3 regions of the Agrobacterium sp. 22-209-1 genome follow, and region 3 is predicted to be linked to each of the others. Evidence: predicted binding sites of a transcription regulator. Region 3 holds the regulator's gene; each other region holds the start of a gene.
What was found. The regulator LexA, encoded in region 3, represses DNA repair genes until DNA is damaged. The targets are predictions, from matches to a motif close to TGTTCNNNNTGTGTTCNG.
Positions count from the first base shown of each region.

Region 1 (4,746 bases), on a different contig from region 3:
AGACGTTCTTGAACTGCACCATGCCGGCATTGGTGAACATCAGCGTCGGATCGTTGCGCGGCACCAGCGGGCTGGAGGGCACAATCTCGTGTCCGTTCTTCTTGAAGTAGTCGAGGAAGGTCGACCGAATTTCATTTACACCGCTCATGCCCACACACCGCTCACAACTGGAGTCCATCACCGCCATCGGCAACGATGGCTATATTGCAAAATCAATGGCTTTTATCGTCCGTATCCAGCCCTGTCCAGCCATGGAGACCGGTGAAGGCGCAGCGACAAACAAAAAGGGCCACACGACAGAAATCGCACGGCCCATTTTGTTCAATCAATTCACATCAAGACAGGCGAACCTGCATCGGATTCCTGAAACTCAACGACAGGATCAACCCTCGTCACCGTCGCCGTCATCGCCGGCATCAGGACCGCCATTCTGCAGGAAACGATCCGCAATCAGGCCGGCATTCTGGCGCAGCGCCAGTTCGATCTCGTTTGCCGTATCCGGATTGTCGCGCAGGAAGGTTTTGGCGTTTTCACGCCCCTGCCCCAGACGCTGGCTGTTATAAGAGAACCAGGCGCCGGATTTCTCGACGATACCGGCCTTAACACCGAGATCGACCAGCTCACCGGTCTTGGAAACGCCTTCGCCATACATGATGTCGAATTCCACCTGCTTGAAGGGCGGTGCCATCTTGTTCTTGACGACCTTGACGCGCGTCTGGTTGCCGACAACCTCTTCACGTTCCTTGACCGCGCCGATACGGCGGATGTCGAGACGCACCGAGGCGTAGAACTTGAGAGCGTTACCGCCGGTCGTCGTTTCCGGCGAACCGAACATGACGCCGATTTTCATACGGATCTGGTTGATGAAGATGACCATGCACTTCGACTTGGAGATCGAAGCCGTCAGCTTGCGCAGCGCCTGGCTCATCAGACGCGCCTGAAGACCCGGCAGGCTGTCGCCCATCTCGCCTTCGATTTCCGCCCGCGGCGTCAGCGCCGCAACGGAGTCGACCACAAGAACGTCCACCGCGCCGGAGCGCACCAGCGTATCGGTGATCTCAAGCGCCTGCTCGCCCGTATCCGGCTGCGAGATCAACAGGCTCTGCAAATCCACGCCAAGTTTGCGGGCATAGACCGGATCGAGCGCATGTTCGGCATCGACGAAGGCGCAGATGCCGCCCTTCTTCTGGGCTTCCGCGATTGTCTGCAGCGCCAGCGTCGTTTTACCCGAGCTTTCCGGACCGTAAATTTCAATGATGCGCCCCTTCGGCAGACCGCCGATGCCGAGCGCGATATCCAGGCTGAGCGAACCCGTCGAAACGGTCTCCACCTCAACCACATTTTCATTGGAACCGAGCTTCATGATCGATCCCTTGCCGAACGACCGTTCGATCTGGGAGAGCGCCGCTTCCAGTGCCTTGCTTTTATCCACCGATTTATCCTCTACGAGACGCAAAGAATTTTGTGCCATCCGAACCACCTTTAGGTTATTGAAGCCGCACAGGCAATGAAGCAGTATGGAAACGGTATGTACTCTATTTGTTCTCATTTCACAAGGCTGAGCCAGCATATTGAAAACAAATAGTGATAAGTCGTTTGTTCTGCTTTCGTTTTTCTGTGCGTGGCCCATAGCCGCAAACCGGAGGCGAGGTCAGGAAGACGTCAGTTTAGGCCGAATCGTCCGGTCTTTCCATCCGCCAGAGAGGGAAACGCAAGCGTGAAGAAAATACTCGTTCTGGGCGGCGCGCATATCGACAGACGCGGCATGATCGAGACTGAAACGGCGCCGGGCGCCAGCAACCCCGGCTCGTGGATGGAAGAGGCGGGCGGCGGCGGTTTCAACGCCGCGCGCAATCTTTCCCGGCTCGGCTTTCAGGTCCGCATTATCGCGCCGCGCGGCGGCGACGTGACGGGCGAAGCGGTGGCGGAGGCCGCACGTCAGGCGGGCGTGGAAGACACGCCGTTCACCTTCCTCGACCGGCGCACGCCAAGCTACACGGCCATTCTGGAGCGCGATGGCAACCTCGTCATCGCGCTTGCCGATATGGATCTCTACAAACTCTTCACCCCGCGCCGCCTCAAGATACGCGCCGTGCGCGAGGCAATAAGGACGAGCGATATCCTGCTTTGCGACGCCAACCTGCCCGAGGATACGCTGACGGCGCTTGGCCTCATCGCCCGCACCTGTGAGAAGCCGCTGGCGGCCATAGCCATTTCGCCGGCCAAGGCTGTGAAGCTGAAGGCGGCGCTCGGCGATATCGACATCCTCTTCATGAACGAAGCGGAAGCCCGCGCGCTGACCGGCGAGACGGCGGCCAATGTCCGTGACTGGCCGGACATTCTGCGCAAGGCCGGGCTTTCCGGCGGCGTCGTCACGCGCGGCGCAAGCGAAGTCGTGGCCTTCAACGGGACGGGAAAAGCAATCCTCCACCCACCCCTTATCCGCGAGGTGAAGGATGTCACCGGCGCCGGTGATGCCATGGCCTCCGGTTATCTCGCCGCCATTGCCGAGGGAGAAACAATCTCGGAGGCATTGAGACGGGGGGCTGCGGCAGCGGCTATCACCGTGCAATCGCCCTTCGCCACCTCGCAAGACCTATCAAAAGACAGTGTCGATGCCATGTTGGGGCTTGTTCCCCAGGCTGAAATGCTGGCATGAACCCGCTTTTAAAAACTGGAACAGATGAAATGACCCGCCCCATCTCCCCGCTCCTGCCCATCGTCTATTCTCAGGAAGTCGCCGCCGCCAAGCAGCGCGGCGCGCCGATCGTCGCGCTCGAATCGACCATCATCACCCACGGCATGCCTTACCCCGGCAATATCGAAATGGCGGAAAGCGTCGAACAGATCATCCGCGATCAGGGTGCGGTTCCGGCCACCATCGCCGTCATTCACGGCACCCTCCATATCGGCCTTGAGAAAGACCAGCTCGAGGCGCTGGCGAAGACCACCGACGCCATGAAGGTCTCGCGCGCCGATATCGCCTTTGCGATCGCCGAGCGCCGGACAGGCGCGACCACGGTTGCAGCGACCATGATCGCCGCCGCTCGCGCCGGCATTCGCGTTTTTGCCACCGGCGGCATCGGCGGCGTGCACAAGGGTGCTGAAGAGACCTTCGACATCTCCGCCGACCTGACCGAGCTTGCCAAGACCGGCGTGATCGTCGTGTGCGCTGGTGCCAAGGCTATCCTCGACATCCCGAAGACGCTTGAAGTCCTCGAAACCAACGGCGTGCCGGTCGTAACCTTCGGCTCGGAAGAATTCCCGGCTTTCTGGTCGCGCTCCTCTGGCCTGCCGAGCCCGCTCTCGCTCAACAGCCCCGCAGCCATTGCCAATTTCCAGGCGACCCGCGAACAGCTGGGTATCGATGGCGGAATGCTGGTGGCCAATCCCGTGCCGGAAGAGGATGAAATTCCGCGCGAGGAGATGGAAATCTACATCAACCGGGCCATATCCCACGCCGAACGCGACGAAGTGACCGGCAAGGAAGTTACCCCCTACCTGCTTGGCGACATCTTCCGCCTGACGGATGGCCGCAGCCTGGAAACCAATATCGCGCTGGTGCGCAACAATGCGCAGCTTGCTGCGGAAATCGCCGTGGCGTTGAACTGAGGCCATTTCTGCCCTCTTCGTTCCGTTTGACAGCAGAGAGGCTTCGTCAAAATAAAGAAGAGTCGCGAGCTTTTGACTTTCCGGAAGTCGCAGGTCGCAAACTTCCCCTCCGTCATGCTCGGGCCTGTCCCGGACATCTGCGACGCCTCGTCCGGTGAGACGTGATTGGATCCTCGGGACGAGCCCGAGGATGACGTCGAGTTGCAGGAAAGACCCGTCACGACAACAAAAAGGCCCGGAGAGCTTACGCCTTCCGGGCCCTTTTTTTTATCAGAACCCAATCAGTTCTGAGCGACCGGCTTCACCAGCGGCGTCACGCGGCGGATGGTGACGCGGCGGTTCTGCTGTTCCGGGCCGAGCGTCTGGACCTTCAGGTAGCGCTCGCCGTAGCCCTGTGTCGCGAGGTTTTCCGGCGGAATACCGTAGACATCGGTCAGCACATTGGCGACGGAGGCGGCGCGCTCGTCGGACAGAACGAGATTGCTTTCATCCGAACCGACGGCATCGGTATGACCTTCGATCAGGAAGGTTTCACCCGGATTTTTATCCAGCGCCTTGTTGATTGCATCCGCCACCTTGCGCAGCGAACGGGCTTGCGCCATCGGAATTTCGGCGCTGCCGGTGGCGAAGGTGATGGTATCGAGGTCGATACGGCGCACCTTGTCGCGGATACGGGCCGAATACCGCACTTCATCCAGCGAATAGACCCGCTCCACCGGCTCGACCGGCGGCTGTTCCAGGAAGCGATAATAATCGCGGTCCGGATCGCTCGAGGTGTCGATGATGTAGTCCGTCACGGGAATGCGCAGGCGCATCGGCGGCAGGTCGAGGCCCGGATCGCGATAGACGTAGTCGCGGTCGGGATCTTCCATCAGTTCCGGCGCATAGAACAGCACATATTCGCGGCCGCGATCGTCGATGCGCGAGCGCTGGATCACGTCGCCATAACGGTTGCGGATCGTCACCACCTGCGTTCCGTCACGGCGCTCCACGGTTTCGCGGACACGGCCGCCGGGCAGACGCTCGTAATAGGGCTCGCCACCATCGCGGATGAAGCGCTGGCTGTCGTCGCCGCGCACCACGACGCGGTCGCCGAATTGCAGGATGATCGGCGCATTGCGGTCGCGATCACGC
Region 1 covers NZ_JBNWCH010000003.1:10,945-15,690, forward strand. Annotated here, with positions in the region: gene alaS (alanine--tRNA ligase) at 1-148, opposite strand, end outside; gene recA (recombinase RecA) at 383-1,471, opposite strand; gene ACQZ48_RS07885 (carbohydrate kinase family protein) at 1,718-2,659, shown strand; gene ACQZ48_RS07890 (pseudouridine-5'-phosphate glycosidase) at 2,689-3,612, shown strand; gene ACQZ48_RS07895 (OmpA family protein) at 3,894-4,746, opposite strand, start outside.
Region 1: a site for LexA is predicted at 1,530-1,547, ahead of recA (recombinase RecA). Genes of this name have one in related genera too.

Region 2 (4,746 bases), on a different contig from region 3:
TCCCAGCCGGGCAGGAAGACGGTGTCGAATTCCAGACCCTTGGCGGAGTGCAGCGTCATGATGGAGACGGCATCGAGATTTTCGTTTTGCTCGGCATCCATCACGAGTGCGACATGCTCGAGGAATCCGCGCATGCTTTCAAAGGCTTCCATCGAGCGGATGAGTTCCTTCAGGTTCTCAAGGCGTCCGGGGGCTTCTGCCGTCTTGTCGGCCTGCCACATGGCGGTATAGCCGCTTTCGTCGAGAATCTGCTCGGCAAGCGTGGTGTGTTCGGTGTTTTCCAAGAGGCCCTGCCAGCGGCGGAAATCCTGCACCACATCGAACAGCGCCTTGCGCGCCTTCGGCTTCAGCTCGTCGGTTTCGATGATATCGGCCGCGGCCGCCAGCATCGGAATATCGCGGGCGCGGGCATAGTCGTGCAGGTTGCGGATGGTCGTGTCACCAAGGCCGCGTTTCGGCGTGTTGATGATCCGCTCGAAGGCCAGATCGTCGGCCGGCTGGCAGACGAGGCGGAAATAGGCCATGGCATCGCGGATTTCGAGACGCTCATAAAAGCGCGGGCCGCCGATGACGCGGTAATTGAGGCCGAGCGTGACGAAACGGTCTTCGAATTCGCGCATCTGGAAGGAAGCGCGAACGAGGATCGCCATGTCGTTCAGCTTGTGGTTCTTGCGCTGTAGCTGTTCGATTTCCTCGCCCACCGCGCGGGCTTCCTCTTCGGAATCCCAGGCTGCGTGCACCACGACCTTTTCATCGTCAGGGCTGCTGCGCTCAGTAAACAGCGTCTTGCCGAGACGGCCCTCGTTGTGGGCGATCAGATGGCCGGCAGCGCCGAGAATATGCTCGGTGGAACGGTAGTTGCGCTCGAGCTTGATCACCTTGGCGCCGGGAAAATCCTTGTCGAAGCGCAGGATATTGTCCACTTCCGCGCCGCGCCAGCCATAGATCGACTGGTCGTCGTCGCCGACGCAGCAGACGTTTTGCGGCTCGCCCTTGGCGCGCTGGGCAAGAAGCCTGAGCCACATATATTGCGCCGTATTGGTGTCCTGATATTCGTCCACCAGAATGTAACGGAATTTCTGGTGATACTCCTTCAGAATATCCGTGTTGCGGCGGAAGATGCTGATCGGGTGCATCAGAAGGTCGCCGAAGTCGCAGGCGTTCAGCGTTTTCAGGCGGTTCTGATAGGCGGTGTAAAGTTCACGGCCCTTGCCATTTGCGAAGGCGCGGCTGTCCCCTTCAGGAATATCCGGCGGCGTCAGGCCCTTGTTCTTCCAGCCGTCGATCATGCCGGCGAACTGTTTTGCCGGCCAGCGCTTGTCATCAAGACCTTCGGCCTGGATGAGCTGCTTGATCAGCCGCACCACGTCGTCCGTATCGAGGATGGTGAAATCCGATTTCAGGCCGACGAGTTCGGCGTGACGCCGCAACAGCTTGACGCCGATGGAGTGGAACGTGCCGAGCCAGGGCATGCCCTCGACCGCGCCACCAACGAGAACGCCGATACGTTCCTTCATCTCGCGGGCAGCCTTGTTGGTAAAGGTCACGGCAAGAATCTGGCTCGGATAGGCCCGGCCGGTCGCGAGAATATGGGCGATGCGGGTGGTCAGAACGCGGGTCTTGCCGGTGCCGGCGCCGGCGAGGACGAGAACGGGTCCGTCCAGCGTTTCCACGGCATCGCGCTGTTCCGGGTTGAGGCCGGAAAGATAGTCGGGTGCAGCACGCGTCTGATCGCGCGCCGCCATGGCGCGGGCGGCAATGCCAAGCCCGCCGCCGCTTTCCGCACCGGCGTTGTTCGTTGCCCTGCGCGGTGCGGTGGGTTCCTCATCGAAGAACGGCATATCGTCAAAACTGTTGCTCATGCGGCCCAATGTAGTGATTCGGGATATAAAGGCCAGAACCGTGTTCTGCTTTTATTCCGGTATCATCAGTCAAAACGCCCATTCCAAGGCATTTTTTCGCATCACGCCTGTCTGTCGGCGTCGAAAGCGGCGTCAACGGGCACTTGCAGCGCGACCGCAAGCTGGTTGGTCTTGGCGGCAAGCGCGATGACGCGCAGTAAATCGGCATGCTGATCTGTCGTCATGCCCCTGGCTTTGGCGGCGGCCGTGTGGGAATGGGCGCAATAGGAACAGCCATTGGTGACGGAAACGGCAATGTAAAGCATTTCCTTCACGACGGGATCGAGCGCCGAAGGTGTCGCCATCACCGCCTTGACCTCACCCCATGTCTTTTCAAGCAGATCGGCATCGAAGGCGAGGTAGAGCCACATATTGTTGATGAAATCCGATTTGCGGGTGGCGCGGATGTCATCGAACACCGCTTTGACGCGAGGATCGGTTTCCGGGTTTTCGGTCTTCGTTACGGTGCTCATCGCTTCCTCCGGTTATGGCGTCTCGGGGGCAGATTAGCCCAATGGCGGATATTTGCGACAGGAATGCACGGATGGATTGCGGATTGGCTGCTCCGGGTGGCATTTGCGCCCAAATTACAATTACGTAAGGAACGGATTTGTGCGTTGCCTTGCCTTGGCCAAGCGGGAATAGTGTTTCTGTCCCGGAACGAGTGTTCGCGGGAATGCTTTATGCTGCGTGGATCAACCGGAGAAGTATATGCGGGTGTGGAAACAGGTGGGTGTCAGTGTTGCCGTGGTCGGAGCGGGGCTCTGTCTCTGGGGCTTCTATTCGCCCGAAGCCCGCAATCTGCTCGCCAGCATGGGGCTTGGCAAAACGCCTGCCGGGGCGATTGAAGTCGCCGCAACCGGCGGCCCGGCGGCCGGTGCGTCCACAGGGCAGAATGCCGGCGGTGCGCGCCGCAACGGCAGCGCCACACTGGTGGTGACGGCCCCGGTGAAGAAAGGCACGGTCAATGACCGTTTGAACGCCATCGGCAATGGCGAGGCGATCCAGTCGGTTGTCGTCATGCCGCAGGCTTCCGGCACGCTTTCCGAAATTCGCACATCGTCCGGCGCGCGTGTCGTGAAAGGGCAGGTGCTGGCGAGGCTCGACGATGAAGAGCAGGTGATCGAGCGCGACAAGGCGCAGGTGGCACTGCGCAGCGCCGTTGAAAAATCCAATTCCTACAAGAACCTGAAATCCGTTTCCCGCCTCGATGTGCTGGATGCGCAGATTGCCGAGGAAGCCGCCAAGCTTGCCTTGAGCACTGCCGAACTCAATCTCAAGCGCCGCGACATCGTTGCGCCGATAGAGGGTGTGGCGGGTATCGTCGCCGCCAATATAGGCGATAACGTCACCACGCAGTCAACCATCGTCAGCATCGACGACCGGTCCGAAATTCTCGTCAATTTCTGGGCTCCCGAGCGGTTCGCAACCGCGATCGAGGTCGGTATGCCGGTAGAGGCGACGTCGATTTCCCGGCCGGGTGAGACCTTCAAGGGTGAGGTCGAGGCCGTCGACAACCGCGTCGACGAGGCGAGCCGCACAATCCGCATCCGGGCGAAGTTCGGCAATGAGAAGGACGAGCTGAGGGCAGGCATGTCCTTCGGCGTCACCATGCGGTTTGCCGGGGAAACCTATGCCTCGGTCGACCCGCTGGCCGTGCAGTGGGATGCGCAAGGCTCCTATGTCTGGCGTGTGGCCGATAATAAATCGAACAAGGTGCGGGTGCAGATCGTGCAGCGCAATCCTGATGCCGTTCTGGTCAAGGCGGAGCTGGCGGATGGTGAGCCTGTCGTGATCGAGGGCCTGCAGCGTGTGCGCGAAGGGGGCGCGGTCCGCGTCGGTAATCAGCCCAAGCCCGAGGAGGTTGCCAGCCAATGACGACGCAGCCGCCCCCGGTTAAGGATTCCAAGCTCACCTTCACGGCATTGTTCGTGCGCCGGCCGATCCTGGCAGCGGTTCTCAACACGCTGCTGGTCGTTGCCGGTCTCGCAGCTCTGGTTGGCGTCGAAGTCCGCGAATTGCCGGATGTCGACCGGCCAATCATCAGTGTCAGGACCACCTATGAGGGGGCGGCGCCCGAGACTATCGATCAGGAAGTGACGCAGACCATTGAAGGTGCGGTGGCGCGGGTCAGTGGCGTGAAGTCCATCTCTTCCAATTCGCAATTCGGCACCAGCCGGGTGACGATGGAATTCGGCGACAATGTCGATCTGGCCGTCGCCGCCAACGATGTGCGCGACGCCATCGGCCGCGTCACCAACCAGTTGCCGGACGATGCCGACGAACCGCAGATCATCAAGGCCGATTCCGACAGCCAGCCGATCATGCGTCTCGCCGTCACCTCGTCCACGCTCAGCATGGAAGACCTGACCAAGCTGGTGGATGACGAGATCATCGACCGTCTGGCCGCTGTCGATGGCGTGGCGGATGTGGAGCTTTACGGCGATCAGGAAAAGGTTTTCCGGGTGGATCTCAATCAGGCGGCATTGGCGAGCCGGGGTCTGACTGTGACGGATGTTTCCAACGCGCTTGCCAGCGCCGCCCTCGATGTGCCGGCGGGATCGCTGAAAAGCACGACGCAGGACATCGTCGTGCGCGCCACGGCCAGCCTGACGACGCCTGAAGACTTCTCCAATCTTCTCATCAAGAACAATATCCGCCTCAGGGATGTCGCAACCGTTATGCTAGGGGCGGACGACCAGTCCACCTCTTTGCGTTCCAACGGCGTGCAGGGCGTCGGCCTCGGCGTCATCCGCCAGGCGCAGTCCAACACGCTCAATATTTCATCCGGTGTCAAGGCGGCCGTCGACGCCATGACGCCTAACCTGCCTGAAGGCACGCGCAT
Region 2 covers NZ_JBNWCH010000003.1:162,462-167,207, reverse strand. Annotated here, with positions in the region: gene ACQZ48_RS08695 (ATP-dependent helicase) at 1-1,862, opposite strand, end outside; gene ACQZ48_RS08690 (carboxymuconolactone decarboxylase family protein) at 1,964-2,374, opposite strand; gene ACQZ48_RS08685 (efflux RND transporter periplasmic adaptor subunit) at 2,613-3,779, shown strand; gene ACQZ48_RS08680 (efflux RND transporter permease subunit) at 3,776-4,746, shown strand, end outside.
Region 2: a site for LexA is predicted at 1,904-1,921, ahead of ACQZ48_RS08695 (ATP-dependent helicase). Genes of this name have one in related genera too.

Region 3 (4,746 bases):
TTGCCTGAAAAACCGCTCCCACCGGTCTTTCTCAAGACGGGGGCTCCGACAACAACCGTTGCTCTCACCACAAAATCCAAGCTTGCGCCGGAGGACATGAAGGTCGTGGCCCGAGAGATGATAACGACGCTGAGAGATGCCGCGCCCGGTGTCTTCACCTGCAGGACAGGCATCTGGTGTGCGGCGCGCGCGAAAAGCGGCGAGTTTATCATCGTGCTGGAAGACGGTCGGTTTGCCGGGAAAGCCTGTGACATCGCCGATATCGTCATCGTCTCCCGCAGAACCTCGTTTACGCAATGCCGCTCGGGTGCCCTACTGCTCAATCGCGACATATTAAGGCGCATCGACTCGGTAGAGATAAATTTCGCCGGCAGCGATCAGGCGGGGGTGGTGGGGCGGATGCGCGCTGCAACCGCCAGCACCAACAGGCCGTGGAGCGAACATCGCTTCTACGACTGGAAAAGCGGGCGCTTTGACCGTGATGTGCCTGAAGCCGTCACCCGGTTGCTGACGGCATCGCAGTGAGTGCTGCCAGCATGATTTGTCAGGCCGTGGCGCGCAAATCCGCGGTCAATTCGCCAATGCTGCCGATCTCTTCTTCATGCGGCAGATCGCGCCAGATTTCCTTCAGTCCGGCCTCATACCATTCGCGCATGGCGGGCAGGGAGAGCAGCCTGTCACAATAGGCCTTCGCCGCTGGCGAAAGATCGGCGCCATAGGTCTGGAAACGGAACGCCACCGGGCAGAAGAAGGCGTCGACCGCCGTGAATTTCTGACCGGCGAGAAACGGTCCGCCGAATTTTGCGAGGCCTTCGCTCCACAGCGCATCAATGCGTTTTATGTCGGCGGCAAGCCCGGCATCGCCGCCCTTCGGTTTTACGCGGATACCGACCGACATTGGATAGAGATTGCGCAGCGAAGAGAAGCCCGCATGCATTTCACTTGCCGCCGAGCGTGACCAGGCCCGTGCCTGCTTGTCACTTGCCCAGACACCCTGATGTCTCTCGGCCAGATATTCGGCAATCGACAGCGATTCCCAAACCGTCACGCCCTCATCAACAAGGCACGGCACCTTGCCCGTCGGCGAAAAGCTGGAGAAGGCAACACCTTCGCCAAAGGGAACGAGTTTTTCATTAAAGGCGATGCCGAGCGTGCGCATCAAAACCCAGGGCCGCAGCGACCATGAGGAATAGTTCTTGTTGGCAATATAAAGATCGTACATGGCGTTTTTCCCCAGATAGGATGCGCATTTCTATATCTGCGAATGGTCTTGGAATATCGCAAAGAATCCATGGCTCCCATAACGCCAATTGATGGATGGGCCGTCGTGCACAACCGCATTTTCGCAACGACGAGCGCGTTTGCCATTTAAAAAAGAAAAGGCGCATCAATTCAACGAAATGACGCGCCCTTCATCTTGCAGGCCAGATATGCCGCCGTTCAACCGTTTCGGCTTATCCAAACCGGCGGCGGCATCAATGATATCTGCGGATCAACCCAACCAGCTTGCCCTGTATCTTCACCCGATCAGGCCCGAAAATGCGGGTCTCATAGGCCGGGTTCGCAGCTTCCAGCGCGATGGAGGCTCCCTTGCGGCGGAAACGCTTCAGGGTCGCTTCTTCATCATCCACCAGCGCGACGATGATATCACCCGGATTGGCCGTATTGCCGTTGCGGATGATAACGGTATCGCCATCAAAAATGCCGGCCTCGATCATCGAATCGCCTTTGACCTCAAGCGCGTAATGTTCGCCCGAACCCAGCATATCCACTGGTACGGCCACATCATGGGTGTTGTTCTGGATGGCGGAAATCGGCACACCGGCGGCGATGCGGCCCATGACCGGCACGGTGACGGCACCGCCGAGATCATTGGCAGGCGCCTTGGGGGTCGCGGCCGGCTCCGGCGCCTTCGGCTTGCCCAGGCTGCCTTCGATGACGCTCGGTGAGAAACCACGCTGCGGCCTTGCGCCCGGCGTATAGGCCTCAGGTAATTTTATCACTTCCAGCGCTCGCGCCCTGTTGGGTAGCCGGCGAATAAACCCGCGCTCTTCGAGTGCGGTAATCAGCCGGTGAATGCCGGATTTGGAAGCAAGATCGAGTGCGTCCTTCATTTCATCGAAGGAGGGCGGCACGCCGGACTCTTTCATTCTTTCATGAATGAAGAGAAGCAATTCCTGCTGTTTGCGCGTGAGCATGAGGAAAACACCCTTGAGAATCGTCGTTGAAGTCGCGAAACAAATACAGAACGAACACTATATGTTCCATATGTGTTCCGCAATCCCCTAAAATTTCGTGAAGGGTGCATCTCAGATGGTGATTTGATATTCGAAAGCCTGAACTGCCGAGAGCCGGTAGGGTTGGTGACTATTTTGATAATCGGAGGAACTGCCGTCTGAAGTGGGCAATTGAAGGCAGCTCTGTGTTTCAGGCATCCGGTACGACGATCCGTCCGTCTAAGACGGCAAATCGCTCATATCCGTTACGAGGATTTTCTTAGAGGGCGTGTTCGCCCGGTCCGAGATAGCTCGCCATCAGTGCCGGATCGACGGCGAGTTCGGCGGCCGGGCCTGAGCGGCGGACCTCGCCGAGTTCGACGAGGTAGGCCTCGTCGGCGATTTCAAGCGCGGCGCGGGCGTTCTGTTCGACCAGCAGGATGGAGACACCGGTACGACGCAGTTCGGCAACGATGCGCAGGATTTCGGCGACGATCAACGGCGCAAGCCCGAGACTAGGCTCATCCAGCAGCAAAAGCCTCGGCCGGCTCATTAGTGCCCGGGCGAGCGCCAGCATCTGCCTTTCGCCGCCGGAAAGCGTTCCGGCAAGCTGCTTGCTGCGCTCGCGAAGGCGTGGAAAGAGTGCGTGTATTTCCTCACGGGTTTCGTTGCGCTCCTGGCGTGAGCGCAGGAATCCGCCGAGCTCGATATTATCCTCGACGGTCATCGACCCGAACAATTCGCGCCTTTCCGGCACGAGGCAAAGGCCAGCGGCAACCCGGGCCTCGATGGTATCGGGCACTGGCGCGCCGTCGTAAAGAATGGTCCCGCGCGAAGGCACGACGCCCATGATGGCGTTGAGCAGCGTGGTCTTGCCCGCCCCGTTTGCTCCGATGACCGTGACGATGCTGCCGGATGTCATGGAAAGCGAGATGCCATGCACCACCTCCGCCCGGCCATAGGCAACGTGGATGTCTTTGATGTCGAGTAGATGTCCGCTCACGCTGCACCCCCAAGATAAGCCGCGATCACGGCTGGATGTTGCCTGATTTCAGCCGGCTTGCCTTCGGCGATCAGGGTGCCGAAATCGAGGACGACGATGTGATCGACCAGCCCCATGACGAAACCCATGTCATGCTCGACGAGCAGCACGCTCACGCCCTCGGCCCGCAGTTTTTTCAGCAGTGTGGCGAGCTCCTGCTTTTCGCCGTGGCGCAGACCGGCCGCCGGTTCGTCGAGCAGCAGAAGCGTCGGGTTGAGGCAGAGCGCGCGAGCAATTTCCAGAATTCGGATCTGCCCGAGAGCGAGGTCGCCGGCGGGACGGTCGCGATGAGCACCGAGACCGACGCGATCGAGCTGATGGGCGGCTTCGGCAAGCAGCGCCTGCTCCTGTTTTCGCTCCAGCCGTAAGAAGCTCCGGAAAACGCCGGCATTGCCACGCAGATGCGCGCCGAGAGCGACATTTTCGAGCACCGACATGGTTGGAAGGACCTTGGCATGCTGAAAGGTTCTGGCGATGCCGCGTTTGGCGATCAGCCGGGGATTGAGGCCTGAAAGCTTCTGTCCCTGATAGGTGACGTTGCCGCCGGAAAGGCCGAGGATGCCGGTGATGAGATTGAAAGTCGTGCTCTTGCCGGCGCCGTTCGGGCCGATCAGGCCGACGATCTGCCCGGCCTTGATATCGAAGCTGACATCGTTGACCGCCGTCAGTCCGCCAAATGTCTTCCGCACCCGATCGACCCCGACCAGCGGACTGCCGGGCGCAGGCATGTCCCGCGATTCAAGACTGGCGCCGTCGCGGCGGATGGCGCGCGGCGGCCGGGCCGGCAGGTATTTTTCCAGAAGTGGCCAAAGACCGTCGCGCGAGAGCTGTAGGATCAGGACGAGCAGCACGCCGAACACGATCATTTCTACATTCACCGAGGTGCCGACAAGGCCGGGCAGGACCCGTTGCAGCACCTCTTTTAACACCAGCACCACGGCTGCGCCGAAGATGGCGCCCACAACCCGGCCCGAACCACCGACGACGGCCATCAGCATATAGGTGATGCCCATGTCGAGCCCGAAAGGCGTCGGGTTTATCGACCGCTGCATATGGGCGTAAAGCCAGCCGGACAGCGCTGCTACAACGGCTGCGAAGACGAAGACGGTCAGTTTGGCCCGCTCGATATTCACGCCGAACGCCTCCGCTGCCTGCGAGCCGCCACGCAGGGCGCGAATGCCGCGCCCGACACGGCTGTCGAGCAGGTTCTGCGCGCCGATCGCCACGGCAACGACGAATATCCAGATCACGTAATAGATCGAGCTGCTGCTCATCAGCGGTTCGTTGCCGACCGAGAGTGGTGGAATGCCGGAGATCCCGTCATACCGGCCGAGGAGTTCGATGCGACCGAAAAGGTAATAGATCGCAAGCCCCCAGGCGATGGTGCCGAGCGGCAGGTAATGTCCGGAAAGCCTGACTGTCATCAGCCCTAGCGGCAGGGCCACGATGACGCCGACAACGAGAGACACCGGTAGCGTGAGCCAGGGT
Region 3 covers NZ_JBNWCH010000004.1:171,282-176,027, forward strand. Annotated here, with positions in the region: gene ACQZ48_RS11970 (ComEC/Rec2 family competence protein) at 1-525, shown strand, start outside; gene ACQZ48_RS11975 (glutathione S-transferase family protein) at 545-1,222, opposite strand; gene lexA (transcriptional repressor LexA) at 1,476-2,198, opposite strand; gene ACQZ48_RS11985 (ABC transporter ATP-binding protein) at 2,497-3,219, opposite strand; gene ACQZ48_RS11990 (branched-chain amino acid ABC transporter ATP-binding protein/permease) at 3,216-4,746, opposite strand, start outside.